Regions from separate parts of the Streptosporangium sp. NPDC048886 genome, predicted to be linked through region 3. Evidence: predicted binding sites of a transcription regulator. Region 3 holds the regulator's gene; each other region holds the start of a gene.

Region 1 (5,379 bases), on a different contig from region 3:
CCAGCGGGTGCCGTTCCCGCTGGTGATGGTCGCCGCGGCGTCGGTGCTGCTGGCCGGCGTCATCAGGCTGGCCCGTTTCGCCTGCGTGAAGACCAAGAGCGGCGACTTCATGGGCCTGCCCATCCCGATGGGCGCCATGACGGTGGTCTCGATCGTGCTGCTGTTCCCGCCGTCGCTCGTGACCCTGCTGCCGATCTTCGGCGTGGCCTACCTCATGGTGAGCCGGATCGAGTATCCCAAGCCCAAGGGCAACCTGGCGGCCGTCGTGCTCGCCTGGATGATGATCAACGTCGCCTGCCTGACCATCTGGGCCGCGGGCCTGCCCGGCGGTGACACCCTGATCAAGGTCGGCGCCATCATGCAGGTGGCCATCGTGGCCGCCATCCCGCTGCGCATCCTGATGTTCAAGCGGGAGAAGCGCAAGGAGCGCAAGGAGTCGGCGAGCATCACCTGACGGCTCCGGACACCGGCGCGCGGGCCAGGACCGCCGTGCGCCGGTCTCCGCGCCCGCCGGGCACGTTTCCCCCTGGGGCGCGGCCCGGGGCCCCGCCCGATCGCGTTCCCCTTGGGGCGCAACCTGAGACCCCGCCCGCCCGCCCGGCGGCCGCGTTCCCGCTGGGGCCCCGCCCGTCCGCCTGGAGGGCGCCGGGCGGGCCGGATGCGGGCTACCAGCCGCGCTCGCGCCACTGCGGCAGGGAGGGGCGCTCGGCGCCCAGCGTGGTGTCCCTGCCGTGTCCCGGATAGACCCAGGTCTCGTCGGGCAGCCGGTCGAAGACGCGCTCCGACACGTCCGTGAAGAGCCGGGTGAAGCGCTCCGGGTCCTTGTTGGTGTTGCCGACGCCGCCGGGGAACAGCGAGTCGCCGGTGAACAGGTGGCCGGGATGGTGCAGGGCGATCGAGCCCGGCGTGTGCCCGCGCAGGTGGATCACCTCCAGCGTGACCACCCCGACGGTGACCCCGTCGCCGTGGCCGACCTCCAGGTCCACCGGCACCGGCAGCGCGGCGGCGTCGAGCGGGTGGGCGACCACCGCCGCGCCCGTCGCCGCGGCGACCTGCTCCAGGGCCTGCCAGTGGTCGCCGTGCTGGTGGGTGGTGACGATCTTGCTGATCGGCCGGTCGCCGATGAGCTCCAGCAGGCGGTCCGGCTCGGCGGCGGCGTCGATGAGCACGCCGTCCCCGGTCTTGTTGCACCGCAGCAGGTAGGCGTTGTTGTCGAAGGGGCCGACGGCCAGTTTGGAGATGGTCAGCGCGGGCAGCTCGCGCACGTCGGCCGGGCCGCCGACCTGCACGTCACCTGTGTATGTCACGGATACTCCTCGGGCGGGGTAGCGGGCAGGTGAGGAGGCGCGGACGTGGTCAGCCACGGCGGCGGCGCGGGCACCCGCCCGGCGCCGGCGGGCCGGTTGCCGCTGGTCCCCTCGGGCATCACCCTAAGCCCCGCCCCCGGCGAGCGGCCGGTCAGCCAGCCCAGCAGGGCCCAGGCGTCGCCCTGCAGCACCGGCCCGGTCCCGAGGTCCGGCCAGACCTGGTGATGCTCCTCGCCGTCCTTGACCTCCTCGACGACGATCTCGCTGACCGTGCCGAGCTCATGCGGCCAGGAGACCATCGCGTCGTGCAGCTCCCTGCGGACGAACGCCTCCGGCCAGTCGGCGCACTCGTAGCCCGCCCCCAGGTCCACGTGGTGCATCTCGACCTCACGCAGCCGGCGGACCAGCACGTACCAGGCCGGATGGCTGGGCGGGTTGGTGCCGCTGATCATCGTCGCCCATCCCTCGGCGGGCACCGCGGCGGCCGCTGCGGCCAGCCGTGCCGCGCTCTCCTCCAGGTCGGCCAGCTGCTCCTTCGCCGGCCGTGCGGCTCCCGCCTCGATTCCGGCGTCGCGCGCCCCCGGATCGGGGTACTGCGGGGTCTCGACGCCGGTCCTGGCCCACGTCATCAGGTTGACGTGGCTGTCGGCGTTGCGGGCGACATGGGCGAGCACGTGCCCGCGGGTCCAGCCGGGCAGCCGGGAGGGGGCCGAGACGTCGGCGTCGGACAGTCTCGCGGCGGTGGCCAGCAGCCGGCCGGTGGAGGCGGCCAGCTCGGCCTGGAAAGCTTCTACGACATCCATCTCTTCACTCCATCACCCGGGTGGGGAGGTGGGCCAGGGCATAAAACACCGTGTCCCCGCGGTTGGAACATGTGGTCGATGCATCAAGTGACCTGTAAGGCTCACGGGAAGACCGTAGTCTGGAGAGGGCCGGGAAGTTCGGCCCCCAGGCGCCGCTCCGAAATTGTCGGGCCCCCTCGCTAGTCTTCCCGCGACCGCTCTTAACCCTCTACAACGACGTCGGGATTGCTGTGGCTGACCGCCTCATCGTGCGTGGCGCACGCGAACACAACCTCAAGGACGTCTCGCTGGACCTGCCGCGAGACTCTCTGATCGTTTTCACTGGCCTGTCCGGCTCGGGCAAGTCCAGCCTGGCCTTCGACACCATCTTCGCCGAAGGTCAGCGTCGCTATGTCGAATCACTGTCGGCCTACGCCCGCCAGTTCCTCGGGCAGATGGACAAGCCCGACGTCGACTTCATCGAGGGGCTCTCGCCCGCGGTGTCGATCGACCAGAAGTCGACGAGCCGCAACCCGCGTTCGACGGTCGGCACGATCACCGAGGTCTACGACTACCTCCGGCTGCTCTGGGCGCGCATCGGCAAGCCGCACTGCCCCCGGTGCGGCCGGACGATCGCCCGGCAGAGCCCGGAGCAGATCGTCGACCGCGTGATGGAGCTCGACGAGGGGACCCGCTTCCAGGTCCTCGCCCCGGTGATCCGCGGACGCAAGGGCGAATACGCCGAGCTCTTCAGCCAGCTTCAGGTCAAGGGCTTCGCCCGGGCCCGTGTCGACGGCACGGTGGTCCGGCTGGACGAGCCGCCGACGCTGAAGAAGCAGGAGAAGCACGACATCGAGGTGATCGTCGACCGGCTGGCGGTGAAGGAGAGCGCGCGCAGCCGCCTCACCGGCTCCGTGGAGACCGCCCTGCAGCTTTCGGGCGGCACGATCACGCTGGAGTTCGTCGACCTCCCCGAGGACGACCCCAACCGCGAGCGCTTCTACTCCGAGCACCTCTACTGCCCCTACGACGACCTGTCGTTCGAGGAGCTGGAGCCCCGTTCGTTCTCCTTCAACTCGCCCTTCGGCGCCTGTCCCGAGTGCACCGGTCTCGGGGTGCGGATGGAGGTCGACCCCGACCTGGTCGTGCCCGACCCGGACAAGACCCTGGGCGAGGGCGCGATCTCCCCGTGGGCCGGCGGGCACACCAGCGACTACTTCATCCGCCTCGTCGAGGCGCTCGGCCTCGCGATGGGCTTCAAGCTCACCACCCCGTGGGAGAAGCTGCCGAAGAAGGCGCACAACGCCCTGCTGCACGGCTACGACGAGCAGGTCCACGTCCGCTACAGCAACCGCTACGGCCGCGAACGCTCCTACTACACCACCTTCGAGGGGGCCATCCCCTGGGTGCAGCGCCGCCACGCCGAGGCCGAGAGCGACGGCATGCGGGAGAAATACGAAGGCTACATGCGGGAGATCCCGTGCCCGGCCTGCAAGGGGGCCAGGCTCAAGCCGGTCTCGCTGGCCGTCACGGTGGAGGACCGCTCGATCGCCGAGGTCTCGGCGATGTCGATCGGCGACTGCGCGAAGTTCCTGGCCGGGCTCAGGCTGTCGGACCGGGACATGCAGATCGCCGAGCGGGTCGTCAAGGAGATCAACGCCCGGATGGGCTTCCTGCTGGACGTGGGTCTCGACTACCTGACCATGGACCGCGCCTCGGGCACCCTCGCCGGCGGCGAGGCCCAGCGCATCCGGCTGGCCACCCAGATCGGCTCGGGCCTGGTCGGGGTGCTCTACGTGCTCGACGAGCCGTCCATCGGCCTGCACCAGCGTGACAACCAGCGGCTGCTGGAGACCCTGATCCGGCTGCGGGACATGGGCAACACCCTCATCGTGGTCGAGCACGACGAGGACACCATCGCCGCCGCCGACTGGGTGGTGGACATCGGCCCCGGCGCCGGTGAGCACGGCGGCCAGGTCGTCGTCTCCGGCACGGTCGCCGACCTGCTGGCCTCCGAGGGCTCGCTGACCGGCGCCTACCTGTCCGGGCGCAGGAGCATCGCCATCCCCGCCAAACGCCGCAAGCGTGACCGCAAGCGGCAGATCACGGTGAAGGGCGCCCGCGAGCACAACCTCAAGGGCGTGGACGTGGAGTTCCCCCTCGGGGTGTTCACCGCGGTCACCGGCGTCTCGGGGTCGGGCAAGTCCACGCTGGTCAACGACATCCTCTACAACGCCCTGGCCAAGGAGCTGAACGGCGCGCGCACCGTCCCCGGCCGTCACTCGCGGGTCAACGGCATGGACCTCGTCGACAAGGTCGTGCACGTGGACCAGTCGCCGATCGGCCGCACCCCCCGCTCGAACCCGGCGACCTACACCGGTGTCTTCGACAAGGTGCGCGACCTGTTCGCGCAGACCACCGAGGCCAAGGTCCGCGGCTACCAGAAGGGCCGGTTCAGCTTCAACGTCAAGGGCGGCCGCTGCGAGGCCTGCTCGGGCGACGGCACCATCAAGATCGAGATGAACTTCCTGCCGGACGTCTACGTGCCGTGTGAGATCTGTCACGGGGCGCGATACAACCGGGAGACGCTGGAGGTCCACTACAAGGGCAAGACGATCTCCGAGGTGCTCGACATGCCGATCGAGGAGGCCCTCGGCTTCTTCGACGCGATCCCGTCCATCAAGCGCTACCTCCAGACGCTGAACGACGTCGGCCTGGGCTACGTCCGGCTGGGCCAGCCGGCCACGACCCTTTCGGGCGGTGAGGCCCAGCGCGTCAAGCTCGCCTCCGAGCTGCAGCGCCGCTCCACCGGACGGACGATCTACGTGCTGGACGAGCCGACCACCGGCCTGCACTTCGAGGACATCCGGCGGCTGCTGGGCGTGCTCGGCAAGCTGGTGGACGGCGGCAACACGGTCATCGTCATCGAGCACAACCTCGACGTGATCAAGACCGCCGACTGGCTGATCGACATGGGGCCCGAGGGCGGCTCCAGGGGCGGCACCGTGCTCGCCACCGGCACGCCCGAGGAGGTCGCCCTGGTCGACGAGAGCCACACCGGCCGCTTCCTGCGCAAGATCCTCGGCACCTGAGGCCGGATGGAGGACCGGGCCCCCGCCTCAATACCCTTTAGGCGGGAGCCCGGTATGCGGGGGACGTTGCGAGAAGGGCCACGATGAGCAGCAGTGAAGGTTCCGCCATGCCCACGCGCAGACATGTGATCGGCGCCACGGCGGCCGTGGCGTGCGGGGCGGCGCTCACCGGTTGTGCCGCGGACGCGGGCGGACCCG
Region 2 (5,379 bases), on a different contig from region 3:
GTCGGAGGTGCGCGACGTGCCGATCGACTACGTCCTGCACGGCAACCGGGGCAGCGGGCGCGGCCTGGTGCAGCTCGCCGGCAGGATCAGGGCCGACGTGGTGGTCGTCGGCTCGGCCCCCGGGGGCGTCCGGGGCCGCATCCGCCTGGGCAGCACCGCCGACCAGCTCCTGCACGCCTCCCCCGTTCCCGTGGCCCTGGCGCCCAAGGGGTACGGCGAGCAGCCCCCGCCCGAGCTCGGGCGGCTGACCGTGGCCTACCGGCGCGATCCCGCCTCCGACGAGGCGGTGCGGCAGGCCGTCACGATCGCCACGCAGATGGGCCTGCCGCTGCGCCTGATCACTCTGGTCGTCAGCGGCGGGCGGCAGGCGAAGATGGCCGAGGAGATGCTCCACCGGCTCCGGGAGAAGGTCGCGGCCGACCTCCAGGAGGCCGCGCGCGGGCACCGGCGCGTGCAGGTGGAGGTGGAGGTGCTGGAGGGCCGGAACGTGGCCGCGGCGCTCGGCGGCACCGACTGCGAGGGGGCGATGCTGATCTGCGCCTCCAGCGAAACGGGGCCGTTGCGCCGGGTCTTCCTCGGCGACGTCTCGTCGAAGATCATACGCGCAGCGCCGTGCCCGGTGATGATGTTGCCCCGAAACCCGCCCCAGAAGCCCGGATCCGGTGACAAGCAGGGGAAACCCTGATGATTCACTGTCCGGAGCGGACAAGTACGGCGTTTGAGGAGGAGCACACCGGATCGGATTCAGCATCTTTTTTCCAATCAGCTTGACCTTAGGCGTCCACAGCTTTACCGTCACTGTCCGTAACCACACCTCGCGGCGTTATCGGGTAAACCCCGGCGCTCCGGTCACCGAAGGTGCCTACCCCAGGCACCAATCCGGTGGTTGGGGCATATGTTGCGAGGGAGCACAATCAAGTGAAAGCAGTACATAACAGAGCCGGGGGGCCAACACGATGCCGTCTGAGTACGCCAAGTCGCTGGGTGCACGACTCCGCGCCATCCGCACCCAGCAGGGCCTGTCCCTGCACGGAGTCGAAGAGAAGTCCCGTGGACGCTGGAAGGCGGTTGTCGTCGGTTCCTACGAGCGCGGGGACCGCGCCGTGACGGTGCAGAAGCTTGCCGAACTGGCCGACTTCTACGGGGTTCCGGTCTCGGAGTTGCTGCCGGGTGGCGCCGCGCCCAGCCCGCTCGGCCCGACGCCGAAGCTTGTGATCGACCTTGAGCGTCTTGCCCAGCTCCCCAAGGAGAAGGCCGGCGCGCTCGCCCGCTACGCGGCCACGATCCAGAGCCAGCGTGGCGACTACAACGGCAAGGTGCTGTCCATCCGCCAGGAGGACCTGCGCTCCCTTGCCGTGATCTATGACAAGTCCCCCACCGAGCTGACCGAGGAGCTCATCAACTGGGGCGTCCTGGACCCCGAGGCGCGTCGCGCCGTCGAGTCCTTCTGACGATCCGTCCGGCTGTGGGTGCGCCGGGGCCGGCGCACCCACCCACCGGGAAATCTCGCCCTCTCGTTAGAACATCGCCCGCATCGCGCCACGGATGACCATCCCTGTGGTAGGAAAAGGCAAACATGGCATTTAACGAGATGTGGTGGACATGGCAGGGGGAGAGGGTCGGCACGATCACTCTCAGCGTCGCCCGAGAAGCCGCCTCGACGCCATCATGGCGTCACTGGGGTCGACCAAGACCCGCGCGTTCCTGAGGCTGCTGACCTCCGTCGGAGGCAGCAGGACCCAGGACACCCTGAAGCTGCTCCCCTTCATCGTCATGGCCGTGGTGGCCCTGATCGACTTCGGCTCCGGTCCGACGGCCGGTCTCCTGCCCCTGCTGGCCCTGGGGCCGGCCTTCGCCAGCGTGGCCTGCGGGCTGGCCCGGACCACGGTGGTCGGCGTGATCGCCCTGGCGCTGTGCGTCGCGCTCGGCCTCTACAACGACATCCTCTGGACCTCCCGCACCAACATCACCATGGGCGCCATCCTCGGCGTCACCATGGCCAGCGTGCTGGCCAGCGCCGGACGGCTCCGCCACGAGCGGCAGCTAGCCGACGTCCGCTCGGTGGCCGAGGCGGCCCAGCGGGTGCTGCTGCGGCCGGTGCCGCGCCGGGCCGGGCCGGGGATCGGCGTGGCCGTCTCCTACACCTCGGCCACCGCCGAGGCCAGGATCGGCGGTGACCTGTACGAGGTGGTGACCACCCCGCACGGGGTGCGGATCATCGTTGGAGACGTCCAGGGCAAGGGCCTGGAGGCCGTGGAGACCGCCGCGGTGGTGCTGGGCGCCTTCCGGGAGGCCGCCCACGACGAGGCGAAGCTCCAGGGCCTGGTGGCCCGGCTGGAGAACGCCCTGACCCGGGAGCTGTCCGGCGAGCAGTTCGTCACCGCCATACTCGCCGAGATCACCGGCGGCGCCTCGATCACTGTGATCAACTGCGGCCATCCGCCGCCCATGGTGCTCGGCTCCGACGGCGGGCACTGGTTCGCCGATCCCCCGGACGAGGCGCTCCCCCTGGGCATGGGCCCGCTGAAGGCCGGCGAGCCGGTGCCGCACCAGATCCCGTTCGAGCCGGGAGACCAGGTCCTCTTCTACACCGACGGGGTCATCGAGGCGCGCAACGGAGCGGGCCAGTTCTATCCGCTCCCGGCCAGGGCGCACCTGTTGAACGGCGCCGACCCGCAGCTCGCCCTGGACGCCCTCCGCGCCGACCTGCTGCGCCATGTGGGCCGCCCGCTGGGCGACGACGCCGCCATGCTCCTGCTGCGCCACCGCGCGGCCCGCCAGGCGACCTCCTCGGCCTCCTCGGCGGCCTGATCGGCCCACGCCGGACGGCGAGGAGAACCGCCGGGCGGCAGGCCGGAGGCGGGTGTGCCTCCGGCGGGAACGCAGACAGTGCGCCTCCCTTGGGTGCGCCGGCAGGCCGGAGCGCCGGCCGGACGGCGGGCCGGGGCGCTAGCCGGCCAGGGGGACGCGGCCGGGGAGTGTGGGCTGGGTGGGCACGCCGAGCAGGCTCTCCACCGCGGTGACGAACCGCTCCGCCTCGGAGATCAGCTCCTCGGCGTCCCGCGCCGAGACCATGCGGGTCATCCCGGCCTCGGCGGCGGCCCGCTTGGTCGCGCTGATCTCGAAGTAGGGCGCCCAGTCGGCGAGCCGGGGCTCGGCCTCGGGCAGCAGCTCCCAGGCGCTGCGCAGCCGGCGCCTGCGGCCGTCCATGGGGCGCGGCCGGGCGGCGAGGACGGCGGCGGCCGCCCGGAGGGCCGCCAGGTGGGCGGCGACGTAACGGGTGGCGGGGGTCCGTGCGGCGGCCGCCTCTTCCAGGCAGTCACGGGCATCGGCCAGGTGCGCCCGCGCTGTGGTCGACAGCCGGGGCCCGCCGGGATCGCTGGGCCGAGGGGTCATGTGCTTCAGCCTCCTAGGTCGCAAGCGGCTCCCGGCGTTTTCACCGGTGGTGTCAACACTCGCAGACCCCACCGACAAATTCCCCGGGCGGCCGGACGAGGAGCTTCCCCTCTCCCCGTCCGTCCCGACCTGGCCCGGCCGTCCGCGACGACGGCGTGGGCACGATCGACCACCCTGGACGTGATCCGCGAGTTTCACGTCATTACATCGAACATAAATTCGATCACTCGTAGTGTCAAGTAAAGCGACGAACAAAGGTTCGATCCCTGCGGAGACGGCAAAGCCCCGGGAGATCAGGATCTCCCGGGGCTTCGACCTGCGGCTATCGGACGAACTTGCCGCGCACGTGCACCGGCACGTCCTTGCCCAGCAGGCTGGGGAGCATCCCCGCCACGTTCATCGGGAGCCGGACGCAGCCGTGCGAGGCCGGGGCCAGCGGCACCGACAGCGCGCCGTGGAAGGCGATGCCGCCGTTGAAGAAGATCGGGTTGTAGAGCTGACCGAGGTAGGACTTGTGCCAGCCGCTCCTGCGCCAGGTCGTCTTGTAGTCACCCGTCGGCGTGCGGGCGTCGCCGCAGAAGCGCTGGACCTTGCCGTTCCAGTTCGCCGTCTCGCAGTAGGGGATCCCGCTGCCGGAGGAGGTGTGGCTGATCAGCTTCACCTGCCCGTTGACGTAGAGGACCATGACCTGCTTGGCGAGGTTCATCTCGACCCGGGTCGGCTTGCCGCCGGGCACCAGCACCTTCGGCGCCTTGGGCGCCTCCAGGGCGTTCCAGGTCCTGCTCGCCACGGTGCTGGTCGGCGAGATGCCGTTGACCTTCTGGAAGGCCCAGACCGCGGCCTGGGTGGCCCCGCCGTAGCGGCCGTCGATCTTGCCGGGCGCGTAGCCGAGCTCCTTCAACCGGCCCTGGAGCACCTTGACCTCGTTGCCCTTGGCACCGATCTTGAGCGTCTTGCCGGGCGCGACGAACTCGGGCGCCGCGGCCTGCGCGCCGGCCTGCGCCACGACGGCCGGGGCCGCCGGGGTCACGGGCTGGGCGTTCGCGACGCCGACCGAGCCGAGCGAGGCGACGAGCACGGCCCCCGCCGTCATAAGCGCAGCCACTCCGAGCTGCCGTTCAACCCCCACGTGAAATCATCCCCTCATATCACCGATGCCCGAACCAAGGGACCATAGCGTATGAACCGCCTGTCTCAGCCAGAGGTGATGAAGCGGCAATCAATGGTCAATCTGTTTAGAGTGGCCGCGTGCCAGAAAAGTTGCATCCCAACATCGAGAAGGTCGCCGCGGTCCTGGAGGAGCACGGCGTCACCGGCGAGATCGTCGTGTTCGCCGAGGCCACCCCGACCGCCGTGACCGCCGCCGCGCAGCTCGGCTGCGAGGTCGGCGCCATCGCCAACAGCCTGGTCTTCGACGCCGACGGGGACCCGCTGCTGGTGCTCACCAGCGGCGCCCATCGGGTGGACACCGACCTGATCGCCGAGACGGTCGGCGCGGCGAAGGTACGGCGGGCCGCCCCGGACTTCGTGCGCGCCGCCACCGGCCAGGTCATCGGCGGCGTCGCCCCGATCGGCCACCCCGCACCGCTCAGGACCCTGGTCGACGTCTGGCTCGACCGGCACGAGACCGTCTGGGCCGCCGCCGGCCACCCGCACACGGTCTTCCCCATCACTTTCGCCGAGCTGGTCCGCATCACCGGCGGCACCCCGGTGGAGGTGGAGCGATGACCGTCGCCCGGGGCCCCGCGGCCGGTTCTCCGGCAAAAAGCGCTCTAGTAATTTTATGAAAAATACTAAACACCGCTTACGCCCCTTTCGACATCCTCGGCGACGTCTGCCCTGCTAGGGTGCGTGGCGTGATCGGACTGCGACGGGTCGGCCCCGATGAGTTCACCACTCGGCTGGACGCGGTCCTGGAGATCTACACCGCGGCGATGAACCCGCCGGTCGACCAGCTCCCCGGCCGCAGGACGATCATGGGGA
Region 3 (5,379 bases):
TGTCCCAGGTGTCGGCCACCCCGTCCACGCTCTCGCCCGCCTGGTAGAAGCGGTCGTAGTCGGCGTAGGTGTCGCCCAGGGTGCACTGGCCGTTCTGGACGTTGCCGAAGGCGTAGTTGATGTGGGTGAGCTTGGCGGCCGAGCCGCTGGTGACGATGTTCTTGACGTGGTAGGCCCGCTGGTAGATGCCCCACTGGGTGAAGTAGCCCAGCAGCTTGTTGCCGCCGCCGCCGCCGCCTCCGCCGTTCTGGGTGGTGACGTTGAGTTGGTTGCTGGGGGTGGAGCGGTTTCCGGCGGCGTCGCGGGCGCGGACGGTGTAGCTGTAGGTGGTGGCGGGGGTCAGGCCGGTGTCGGTGTAGGTGGTGGTGTTGACGGTGGTGAGGAGGGTGGCGCCTCGGTAGATCTCGTAGCCGGTGACGGCGACGTTGTCGGTGGAGGCGTTCCAGGCGAGGGAGGCGCTGGTGGAGGTGGTGGCGGTGGAGCGGAGGTTGCCCGGGGTGCTGGGCGGTGTCGTGTCCTCGCCTCCGCCGTTCTGGGTGGTGACGTTGAGTTGGTTGCTGGGGGTGGAGCGGTTTCCGGCGGCGTCGCGGGCGCGGACGGTGTAGCTGTAGGTGGTGGCGGGGGTCAGGCCGGTGTCGGTGTAGGTGGTGGTGTTGACGGTGGTGAGGAGGGTGGCGCCTCGGTAGATCTCGTAGCCGGTGACGGCGACGTTGTCGGTGGAGGCGTTCCAGGCGAGGGAGGCGCTGGTGGAGGTGGTGGCGGTGGAGCGGAGGTTGCCCGGGGTGCTGGGCGGTGTCGTGTCCTCGCCTCCACCGCCCCCGCCGGTCACCGCGATGGCGGAGACCGTCGCGTAGTTGGCTCCGCCGTTCATGTTGAACTGGATGTTGAGCGCGCCGTCGGTGACCGTCGCGGGGAAGGTCCGGTCGCAGGCGGTGAGCGCCCCGCAGGAGGCGAAGATGTCGAAGCCGGTCAGGGCGTTGGCACCCTCGACGCGGACGTCGAACTTGCGCTGGCCGGCCGCGTTGGCCCAGTCCTCGACCATCTTCAGCGTCACCTGGTAGGTGCCGTTCGGGACGTCGAAGCGGTAGCCGCCCCAGCCGTTGAAGGTGTTGTAGTTCTGGTAGAGGGAGTCGTCGGTCGTCCCGGCGATCGCGCCGGTGGTCGAGCCGCCCCCGTAGCTGGTCTGGTAGCCCCAGTCGCCGCTGGAGTAGGCCTTGTCGGCGACCCACTGGTCTCCCGCCGCGTCGGTGAGCGCGGATCCGCCGGCGTTGGCCCGGATCGGCACGGTCACGGCGGCCGACGCGCCGGGCGCCGTCGCGACGGCCCCTCCCAGCGGGAGGAGGACCGCCCCCACCACGCCTAAGAGTTTCAGGACAAGTCGATTTCTCATGGGCGACCGCCTCTACGACCTGGAACTGGGGGGTTAATTAACAGGAAACTTTACTGTCAATTTGAACCGAACGTAATCACGTGCCCCCGCGCCGTCAATGGTGCGAAATTTCGGGGGGCCCAACCGCTCGGGGAGAGGTTTACGGCCAGCGCCAGGCGATGCCCAGCACCCCGGCGGCCACGTCGGCGGCGGCCATGTGGACGGTGTGATGGGCGGTGGGCACCAGGACACCGGTCCGGAAAGGCGTCTGGCCCGGGCCGGATCGGACGTAGGAATGGCATTCGGCCGGCAGGGCCAGGGGATCGAACCGCACCTGGAGCAGGAAATGCGCGACCGGCTGCCGGAAACCGTGGCCGTGGTCGACACACGGCCGCGTCGGCCTGTCGACGCTCTCCCACTCGAAGACCCAGGTGTCACCGGCCCGGAGCACATGGTCGAAGAGCAGCTCGGCGACCATCACCGCCCGACGCTGGTGTCGCAGGACGGTGCCGACCCTGCAGTTCTCCAGAGCGTGGATCTCACACCCTTCGAGGTCGGTGCCGGGGTCGACGAACGACCTGACCACATACCGGTCCATGCCGTCGCGCCGGGCCCGGACCAGGGTGCGGGTCCACACCGACGCGCACCTCCGCGCCGCGTCGATCAGCACCTTCTGCTGCTGGATGATGACGACGGCGTCCTGGTCGCGTGAGCCCGGCAGCGCGTCCAGCAGCTCGCCGAGCGCCCCGGAACGCTCGTCCAGCCCCGGCCCGCGGTCGAGGAGGCGGGTGAGCGAGCCGCCGGGCAGGCGGAGGATCTCCTCCAGGGCCGTGACGACCAGCGTGGACTGCTCGCCACCGGGGCGCCGGTGGCCCCGCTGCCAGTCGCTCAGGGTGGACAGCGCGACCGTCAGCCCGCGCTGGGCCAGGCGGGACCGGATGCGGTCGAGTGGCAGGCCGCTCTCCCGGATGCAGGCGCGCAGGGCCTGGTGGAACGGGCCCGAGTGGAGCAGGGGGCCGCGGTCGGCTGCCGGTTCGGGGAGGCGGCGAGGCATGAGGGCGCTCCTCGGCTGTCGAGGCGGGCGGCTGGGGATCGCCCGCACCCCTCCCCCGCGAGGACGGCACGGACCGGCCGCGCTCTGTGGGGAGTGAGCGTAGAACGTCTCGTGATCCACGGAAAGGTCGCTACAGGTAGCAATTGCCGAAATTTCATCGCCTGTGGCTTATTCCGAGCCGAAAACAGAATCAGCGCATGCCCGGCACCCCCCACAAACGTGCCCGATACCCCCACAAAGGAGAAGTGCGCCTGCCGATCTGTTCAGGGCGCTGACAGTCTGTTCAGGACGCTGACAACGGGCGCCGCACCCGTCGGGTTCGGCCCGGAGAGCCCGTGCCGGTCGGGGAGCCCACACCGGCCCGAGAGCCCGTCCCGCTCGGGGAGCCCGGAACGGCCGGAGAGTCCGGAACGGCTGGGACGGCTGGGACGGAGGTCTCGCCGTACGGCCTCGAGGGCGGCCCCGAGCACACCACGAGGAGCGGGATCCCGGTCCGGGGACCCCGCTCCTCGTGGTGTGCCGTCTCAGAGCTTGCGCAGAACCGCCACGACCTTGCCCAGGACGGTGGCCTCGTCGCCGGGGATCGGGTCGTAGTTGGGGTTGTGCGGGACGAGCCAGACATGGCCGTCCTTGCGCTTGAAGGTCTTGACCGTGGCCTCGCCGTCGATCATCGCGGCGACCACGTCACCGTTGTCGGCGACGGGCTGCTGGCGGACGACCACCCAGTCGCCGTTGGCGATGGCCGCGTCGATCATCGAGTCGCCGGTCACCTGGAGCAGGAAGAGCGTGCCCTCGCCGACAAGCTGCTTGGGGAGGGCGAAGACGTCCTCGATGCTCTCCTCGGCGAGGATGGGGCCACCGGCGGCGATCCGGCCGACGAGCGGCACGTAGGCCGCGGTCGGACGGCTGACCGGGGCCTCGTCGGTGCCGGAGTCGGGGTCCACCCACAGCACCGGCTCGCCGGGCAGGCGCACCTCCAGCGCGCGGGGGCGGTGCGGATCGCGGCGCAGGTAGCCCTTGCGCTGCAACGCCGTCAACTGGTGCGACACGCTGGAGGTGCTCGTGAGCTGCACCGCCTCGCCGATCTCCCGCATGGAGGGCGGGTAACCGCGCTGCTGCACCGAGTCGCGGATCACCTCAAGGATCTTCCGCTGCCTGGGGGTGAGGCCGAGGGAGTCACGCCTGCGCACCGCCAGGTCGCTGACGGCCGAACCGTTCTCGTCGTGCCCGTTCATGCGGTCTCCTCGCCTCCCGATCTGTATCTCTTACGTCGCACACAGCGACCGTACCCCCGTTGAAGATCGTATTCAAACAATTGTTCGAGTCGTTCTCGAAATCAGCGGTGGCGTGGTGTACAACATCGTACGGGAGTTCGATCGACATCGTGTTCGATTCGCCGATCTTTCTTCGACATGTGTTCGGCCAGGTCGAAGGGGTGGGGGGCCATCATGAAGACGACCACGGCGACGAGGGGGCCCGGGCGCGCGTCCGTCCGGCGTCCCGGGCCTGCGGGAAACATCCGATATCCTGATCCGCCCCTCCGGCTCACCCGGCGGGGGAGGATCGTGGTGGTGGCGGCGCTCACGCTGGTCACCTTGGGGGCGCTCTGGGTCGGCGCGCGCATCGACGCCGCCTCGGCCTTCGAGCGGAGAGGTCACGAGGGGCTGCCGTGGGTCGTGGTGCACGGGGGCGACACGCTGTGGGAGATCGCGGACGCGGTGACGCGGGACGGGGATCCCGCCCCGACGGTCCGCCAGATCATGGACCTCAACGGCCTGTCCGACTCGGTGATCCGGCCCGGGGTCCGGCTCTATCTGCCTGACGGCTCCGCTCCCTGAGGGGCGTGGCCGACAGGCCGGCCCGCGTGTGAGATGACGGGCCCGGGGCGGCGCCGCGGACGCGCGTACGGGGAGGGTGTTCCGCGTGCGGGGGCGTTCGACGTCCCGCCGGGTGCCGGGCTCGGCGCGCCGTGGACGTGCGTGCGGGGGGCGGCCGGGGCGGCCGAGGGCCGGCCGGGGCCGGCGTGGAGGCGATCGGGTGCCGGGCGAAGGTGATCAAGGCCGCCGAGGGGGTAGCCGGGGGGTCGCCAGGGGGCGGCGGAGGGGGTGACACGCCCGGCCCGTGCGGATGTGATGCGCTGATCAGCGACTTCGTCCGACAGGGCCGTTTCAACTTGCGTTCATGGTCCGACACTCCTACCGTTGACCACAACATCTAGTGGCTTAATCGGCGTGCTTCACCATAGATTGTGTTTCCATTACCGCACCTCGACTATTCGGGGGGCGTGCGCGAGCGTCTCGACAGGCGCCGGGAAACACGCGAGAAGGTGGGCCACTCGCCGGCTCAAGGAGGCGACACGCGTGCACTGTCCGTTCTGTCGTCATCCTGACACCCGGGTCATCGACAGCCGGTCCACCGAGGACGGCGGGGCCATCCGCCGCAGGCGCACGTGCCCGGAGTGCGGGCGCAGGTTCACCACGCAGGAGACGGTGCTGCTCATGGTCAGCAAGCGCAGCGGGGTGACCGAGCCGTTCTTCAGGGACAAGGTGATCGCCGGTGTCCGGCGGGCGTGTCAGGGACGCCCGGTCAGCGAAGACTCGCTGGCCCAGCTGGGCCAGCGGGTGGAGGAGAGCATCCGGGCGACGGGGGCGGCGGAGATCGCGGCCCACGAGGTGGGGCTGGCGATCCTGGGGCCCCTCCGCGACCTGGACGAGGTGGCCTACCTGCGGTTCGCCTCGGTCTACCGGAGCTTCGAGACCCTGGCCGATTTCGAAACCGAGATCAAGCAGTTACGGGCGGAACGCTCCGCCAAGCAGGACTGATTCACACCCCGGGCGCCGGGGGACAGAGCGGCGCGTTGATTGGTCCGACTCGTGGGCTCCACGGAGCCCCGGAAGGGGGAAGTCATGACGGAGACGGTCGGTGGCGCGGCGGCGCGCGGGGGCAAGCGGTTGCG
Region 4 (5,379 bases), on a different contig from region 3:
CCGCCGGCTCCAGCCCGCGCGTCGAGGCGAGCTTGCGCGCCACGAGCCTGCGGGCCGTCTCCACCTCCTGCTCGGGGTCGAGCTGCTCCACCGCCTCCTTGACGGTGTCCTCGTCGACCCCGCGGTGGCGCAGCTCCGAGGCGAGGGCCCTGCGGGCGAGACCCCGCCCGGCGTGGCGTGAGCTCACCCAGGCCGCGGCGAACGCCTCGTCGTCGATGAGCCCGACCTCGGAGAACCTTTCGAGGACGGCCTCCGCCGCCTCCTCGGGCACCTCGCGCTTGCGCAGCGCCTCGGCGAGCTGGGCGCGGGTGCGCGGCGCCATGGTCAGCAGCCGCAGGCAGATCGCCCGGGCCACGGCCTGCGGATCCGCGGCGGGCCCCTGGCTCGCCGGAGACCCCTCGACCGGCCCGTCCGGCAGGATCTCCCGGGAGGCACCCCGGGAGCGCTTCCCACCACGCCGGGACCCACGACCGCCCCGGCTCTCCCCTCCGGAGCGGCCCGCCGCGTCTTCTGCTGGGCCGCCTTCTGGAGCGGGGCCGTCGTCCAGGGCGGAGCCGTCCTCCCAGTCGGGGCCGGACGCCTCCCATGCGCCCGGCTGACCCCGGCGGGAGCGCCGCGACCGGCCGCCTGCCCGCCTGCCCGTCCCGGAGGAGCCGGCCTCCGGCACGTCCGGCCAGGCGCCCCAGTCTCGCGGCCCGGCCGCGCCGGCCGGACCGGAGTCAGGTCCCGTCGTCATCGATCAACCCGGCTCAGACGTCACCCGGCTTGGGAGTGGCCGCCTTGGAGCCACGGCCGGACGCGGTCGGGGCCGGGGCCGGGGCGGCAGCGGCGGCCGGCGGAGTGGCCGGGCTGTCGAGGCGCGGGCCGATGCCGAGCTTCTCCTTGATCTTCTTCTCGATCTCGTTGGCCATGTCGGGGTGGTTCTTCAGGAAGTTACGGGCGTTCTCCTTGCCCTGCCCCAGCTGGTCGCCCTCGTAGGTGTACCAGGCGCCGGACTTGCGGACGAAGCCGTGCTCGACGCCCATGTCGATCAGGCCGCCCTCGCGGGAGATGCCGACGCCGTAGAGGATGTCGAAGTCGGCCACCCGGAAGGGCGGGGCCATCTTGTTCTTGACGACCTTCACCCGGGTGCGGTTGCCGACCGCCTCGGTGCCGTCCTTCAGCGTCTCGATGCGGCGGATGTCGAGCCGGACCGAGGCGTAGAACTTCAGCGCCTTTCCACCCGTCGTGGTCTCGGGCGAGCCGAACATGACGCCGATCTTCTCGCGGAGCTGGTTGATGAAGATCGCGGTGGTGCCCGTGTTGTTGAGCGCGCCGGCGACCTTGCGCAGCGCCTGGGACATCAGCCGGGCCTGGAGGCCGACGTGGCTGTCGCCCATCTCGCCCTCGATCTCGGCCTTGGGCACCAGGGCCGCGACCGAGTCGATGACCAGCAGGTCGACGGCGCCCGACCGGATCAGCATGTCGGCGATCTCCAGCGCCTGCTCACCGGTGTCGGGCTGGGAGACCAGCAGCGCGTCGGTGTCGACGCCCAGCTTCTTGGCGTATTCCGGGTCGAGGGCGTGCTCGGCGTCGATGAACGCCGCGATGCCGCCCGCCCGCTGGGCGTTGGCCACCGCGTGCAGGGCGACGGTGGTCTTACCGGAGGACTCCGGACCGTAGACCTCGATGATGCGGCCACGCGGGAACCCGCCGATGCCGAGCGCGACGTCGAGGGCGATGGAACTGGTCGGGATCACTTCGATGGGCGCGCGGGTCTCATCGCCGAGGCGCATGACAGAGCCCTTGCCGAACTGACGCTCGATCTGAGCGAGCGCGGTCTCGAGCGCCTTCTCGCGGTCGTTAGCCGCCATGGGAGCCCCCTGAAGGGTCGCGGGTTGAATCGGTTGCCAGAAAGCTACGGGGTGCCACCGACATTTTCTGGAGAGCACGCCACGGGTGGCGGCGTGTCCAATATAGCCGAACGATTGTTCGATCGTGGCTCAACGGCGCCGGACGCTCCGGGGGCGCCGCAGGTCACAGCAGAGGGTGACCCCATCCTTGGGGCGACATTTCCGGGCATTGGCTCGGACCTGTTGCCACCGGGCTGACCTGGGGTGATGCTGGAGGCAAACGACTCCGAGGTGCCCGACGTGACCGCTGCGTTCGCCCAGCAACGCCTGGCCCGCCTTGAGGCCCTGGCCGCCGAGCTGTCCGGCCGGGGGCTGGTGGGACGCATCGTCGGGGCCACCGCTCCCGTGCTCTGGGTGTGGCATCCGGGCAGCGGGAGACAGACGATCGTCTTCGCCAGCCCGGCCAGGGAGGGCTGGCTCTTCCTGTGGTCGCCGGACGGACAGGAGAGCGCCGAGGCCCCCGGCCACGTGGCCGAGCTGGTGCGGAAGCTGCTGGACCGCGCCTCCTGACCGCACTCCCCGGGGAGAGCTCCGGCGCCTTCCACCGGTCGCGCTCTCGGGCCCCACACAGCCCTTCGACACAGCCGGCCGGCACGGCCCTTCAGCACGACCGACCGGCGCAGCCCTTCAGCAGCCCTTCAGTGGAGCCGTGCGGAGACGTCGGACACCCCGCACACGGCCCGCCAGACCTCCTTGGCGGCGATGCCGTCGGCCAGCGCCTGGTTCACCGTCCGGCCGCCGAGGTCGGCGATGACGTAGTCACGGGCCCATGACTCGGCATAAGAGTCGCCGAAGTGTAGTTTCATCCGGTTCCAGAACTCCGACAGGCGCATCCTCCAAGTGTGGCCCCTCCCGGCCGCGCCCATGACCGCCGGTTCCTCCTCCGGAGCGCCGCCCCGTCCCGCCGGGGCCTCAGATGACGCGGAAGCCGTACATCTCGCCGAGCGGGTCGGCGAGCAGCTCCAGGCGGGCTCCGTCGGGGTCCCTGAAGTAGATCGACGCGCCGCTCTCGATCCGGTGCGGCACGCCCTCCGCCTCCAGCTTGCCCCGCAGCCGCTCCCAGGTCGACGGGTCCACCGAGATGGCGATGTGGTGGAGCCCGCCGAGGACCTCCTTGTAGGGACCGAGGTCCAGGCCCGGGAAGTCGAAGAAGGCCAGCAGGTTGCCGTTGCCGACGTCGAAGAAGAAGTGGTTCGACCCCCGGTGGTCGCGGTTTTCGAAGATCTCCGTGAGGGGGAACTCCAGGAGGTCCTGGTAGAACGCGATCGTCGCCTCGACGTCGGAGGAGATCAGCGCGAAGTGGTGCAGACCCCTCGCGCTGCTCGGCGGGCGGTGCTCCCGCAGACGTTCCGCCTTGATCCGCTCACGCGCCGTCTCCACGGCCGGCTGGTCGATGCTCATCGCTGGCTCACCGCTCAATGCGTCGGATGCTCGTCTGGTCTCTATCTCCGTGACGGGACGCGATGAACCTTCCCCAGCCGTCACGCCATGGTGGCGAGGATCTCCTCCACGATCTCCATGGACGTGCCGGGGTGCAGGAACGCGAACCTGGCCACGGTCTCGCCCTCCCAGCCGGTCGGCGTGACGAAGCCGATCTGCCCGGCGAGCAGCCGCTCGGACCACTCGTAGTAGTCCCGGGCCGTCCAGCCGGTGCGCCGGAACAGCACGGCCGACAGCTCGGGCTCCCGGATCAGCTCCAGGTGCCCGGAGCCGTCGATCAGCGCGGCGGTCTCGCGGGCGAGCGTCAGCCCCTTCTCGATCGCCTCGGTGTAGGCGTCGGTGCCGTTGACCGCGAGGGAGAACCAGAGCGGCAGGCCGCGGGCGCGCCGGGTCAGGTGGTAGGCGTAGTCGGTGGGATTCCACTCGTCGCCCTCGGTGTGCAGGACGTCGAGATAGGAGGCGTCCTGGGTGTGCACGGCGCGGGCCAGGCGGGGGTCGCGGTAGAGCAGGGCCGCGCAGTCGAAGGGCGCGAACAGCCACTTGTGCGGGTCGACGACGAAGGAGTCGGCGTGCTCGACGCCCGCGTAGCGGTGGCGGATCGAGGGGGCGAACAGTCCGGCGCCGCCGTACGCGCCGTCCACGTGGAACCAGAGGCCGCGCTCGCGGGCGACCTCGGCGATCCCGGCGAGGTCGTCGATGATGCCCGCGTTGGTGGTGCCCGAGGTGGCGACCACCGCGACCACGGTGGAGGGGTCGGGGTCGGCCGCCAGCGCCGCGCGCAGGGCCTCGCCGGTGAGGCGGTGGTCGGAGGAGGGCACGACGAGGGCGTCCACGTCGATGATGCGCAGGGTGTTGGAGATCGAGGAGTGCGCCTGGTCGCTGACCGCGACGCGCAGGCGGCCCTCCGGACGCGCGCGCCGGGCGGTGTCGCGGGCCACGACGAGTGCGGACAGGTTGCCGGCCGAGCCGCCGGAGACGAAGCAGCCGCCCGCGCCGGCCGGCAGCCCCGCCCTGTCGGCGAGCAGGCGGAGCACCTGGTTCTCCGCGGCGATCGCGCCGGAGGCCTCCAGCCAGGAGATGCCCTGCAGCGAGGCACAGGAGACGACCATGTCGAACAGCAGGGCGGCCTTGGTCGGCGCGGCCGGGACGAACGACAGGAACCGGGGGCTGTCGGCGGAGATGACCGCCGGGGCCAGCTGGGTCGCGTAGACGTCCAGGACCTTCTCCGGGTCGGTGCCCCCGGGGGTGATGAGTCCGGCCAGGGCGGCGTCGAGCTTGTCCTTCACGCCGGGGTTGTCGAGGGGGACGGGATCGAGGGCGAGCCGCTCCCTCATGTAGGAGAAGACCAGGTCGGTCAGGCGCTCGTCATAGCTGTGCACCCGAGAATTATGCGGACAAAACAGCTAAAACGGGTAATAGATACCTAAGATCACTTAACATCATTTTTCTCCCACCCGTACGGCCGCGTCCCGGCGGCCGGTTCTGTCGGTGGGGCGATGCACTATGGAGCGATGACCGGATCAGCGCTCGACCACTTCAGCCCCGTGACCAGGGAGTGGTTCGCCGGAGCCTTCGCCGCGCCCACCGCCGCCCAGGAGGGGGCGTGGTCCTCGATCGCCCGGGGGGACAACACGCTCGTGGTCGCGCCCACCGGGTCCGGCAAGACGCTGGCCGCGTTCCTGTGGTCGCTCGACCGGCTGGCCGCCGAGCGGATGGCCCCGGCCGCCGGTGGCGGGCCCGCCGCCCCGGCCTCCGGTGACGCCCCGGGCACCGTGGGCGGGCGCGGGCGGGCGGGCAAGGACGGCGGCCCGGCCCGGCTGTGCCGGGTGCTCTACGTGTCACCGCTCAAAGCCCTGGCCGTGGACGTCGAGCGCAACCTCCGGGCGCCGCTGGCCGGGATGCGGCAGACCGCGCGGCGGCTCGGGCTCACCGTGCCGGAGATCTCGGTGGCGATCCGGTCGGGCGACACCTCGCCGGAGGAGCGGCGCCGTTTCGCGGCCAAGCCCTCGGACATCCTCATCACGACCCCCGAGTCGCTGTTCCTGCT

The links. The regulator LexA, encoded in region 3, represses DNA repair genes until DNA is damaged. The targets are predictions, from matches to a motif close to TCGAACANNTGTTCGA.
Region 1: uvrA (excinuclease ABC subunit UvrA) is a predicted target of LexA. The motif match lies at 2,174-2,189, and genes of this name have one in related genera.
Region 2: ACZ6R6_RS33740 (SAV_6107 family HEPN domain-containing protein) is a predicted target of LexA. The motif match lies at 3,644-3,659, and genes of this name have one in related genera.
Region 4: recA (recombinase RecA) is a predicted target of LexA. The motif match lies at 1,960-1,975, and genes of this name have one in related genera.

Annotation. Positions count from the first base shown of each region.
Region 1 is NZ_JBVJHH010000007.1:270,385-275,763, reverse strand. Features, by position in the region: gene pssA (CDP-diacylglycerol--serine O-phosphatidyltransferase) at 1-454, shown strand, start outside; gene ACZ6R6_RS11350 (MBL fold metallo-hydrolase) at 666-1,307, opposite strand; gene ACZ6R6_RS11345 (maleylpyruvate isomerase family mycothiol-dependent enzyme) at 1,304-2,110, opposite strand; gene uvrA (excinuclease ABC subunit UvrA) at 2,341-5,181, shown strand; gene ACZ6R6_RS11335 (Rieske (2Fe-2S) protein) at 5,289-5,379, shown strand, end outside.
Region 2 is NZ_JBVJHH010000033.1:44,938-50,316, forward strand. Features, by position in the region: gene ACZ6R6_RS33725 (universal stress protein) at 1-685, shown strand, start outside; gene bldD (transcriptional regulator BldD) at 957-1,451, shown strand; gene ACZ6R6_RS33735 (PP2C family protein-serine/threonine phosphatase) at 1,669-2,811, shown strand; gene ACZ6R6_RS33740 (SAV_6107 family HEPN domain-containing protein) at 2,950-3,396, opposite strand; gene ACZ6R6_RS33745 (L,D-transpeptidase family protein) at 3,719-4,525, opposite strand; gene ACZ6R6_RS33750 (YbaK/EbsC family protein) at 4,645-5,124, shown strand; gene ACZ6R6_RS33755 (GNAT family N-acetyltransferase) at 5,253-5,379, shown strand, end outside.
Region 3 is NZ_JBVJHH010000009.1:107,487-112,865, forward strand. Features, by position in the region: gene ACZ6R6_RS13130 (glycosyl hydrolase family 18 protein) at 1-1,390, opposite strand, end outside; gene ACZ6R6_RS13135 (hypothetical protein) at 1,530-2,423, opposite strand; gene lexA (transcriptional repressor LexA) at 2,948-3,658, opposite strand; gene ACZ6R6_RS13145 (hypothetical protein) at 3,718-3,954, shown strand; gene ACZ6R6_RS13150 (LysM peptidoglycan-binding domain-containing protein) at 3,995-4,261, shown strand; gene nrdR (transcriptional regulator NrdR) at 4,784-5,245, shown strand; gene ACZ6R6_RS13160 (vitamin B12-dependent ribonucleotide reductase) at 5,330-5,379, shown strand, end outside.
Region 4 is NZ_JBVJHH010000001.1:302,939-308,317, reverse strand. Features, by position in the region: gene recX (recombination regulator RecX) at 1-736, opposite strand, end outside; gene recA (recombinase RecA) at 750-1,853, opposite strand; gene ACZ6R6_RS01300 (hypothetical protein) at 2,100-2,402, shown strand; gene ACZ6R6_RS01295 (DUF3046 domain-containing protein) at 2,531-2,725, opposite strand; gene ACZ6R6_RS01290 (VOC family protein) at 2,805-3,293, opposite strand; gene ACZ6R6_RS01285 (pyridoxal phosphate-dependent decarboxylase family protein) at 3,374-4,711, opposite strand; gene ACZ6R6_RS01280 (ATP-dependent helicase) at 4,844-5,379, shown strand, end outside.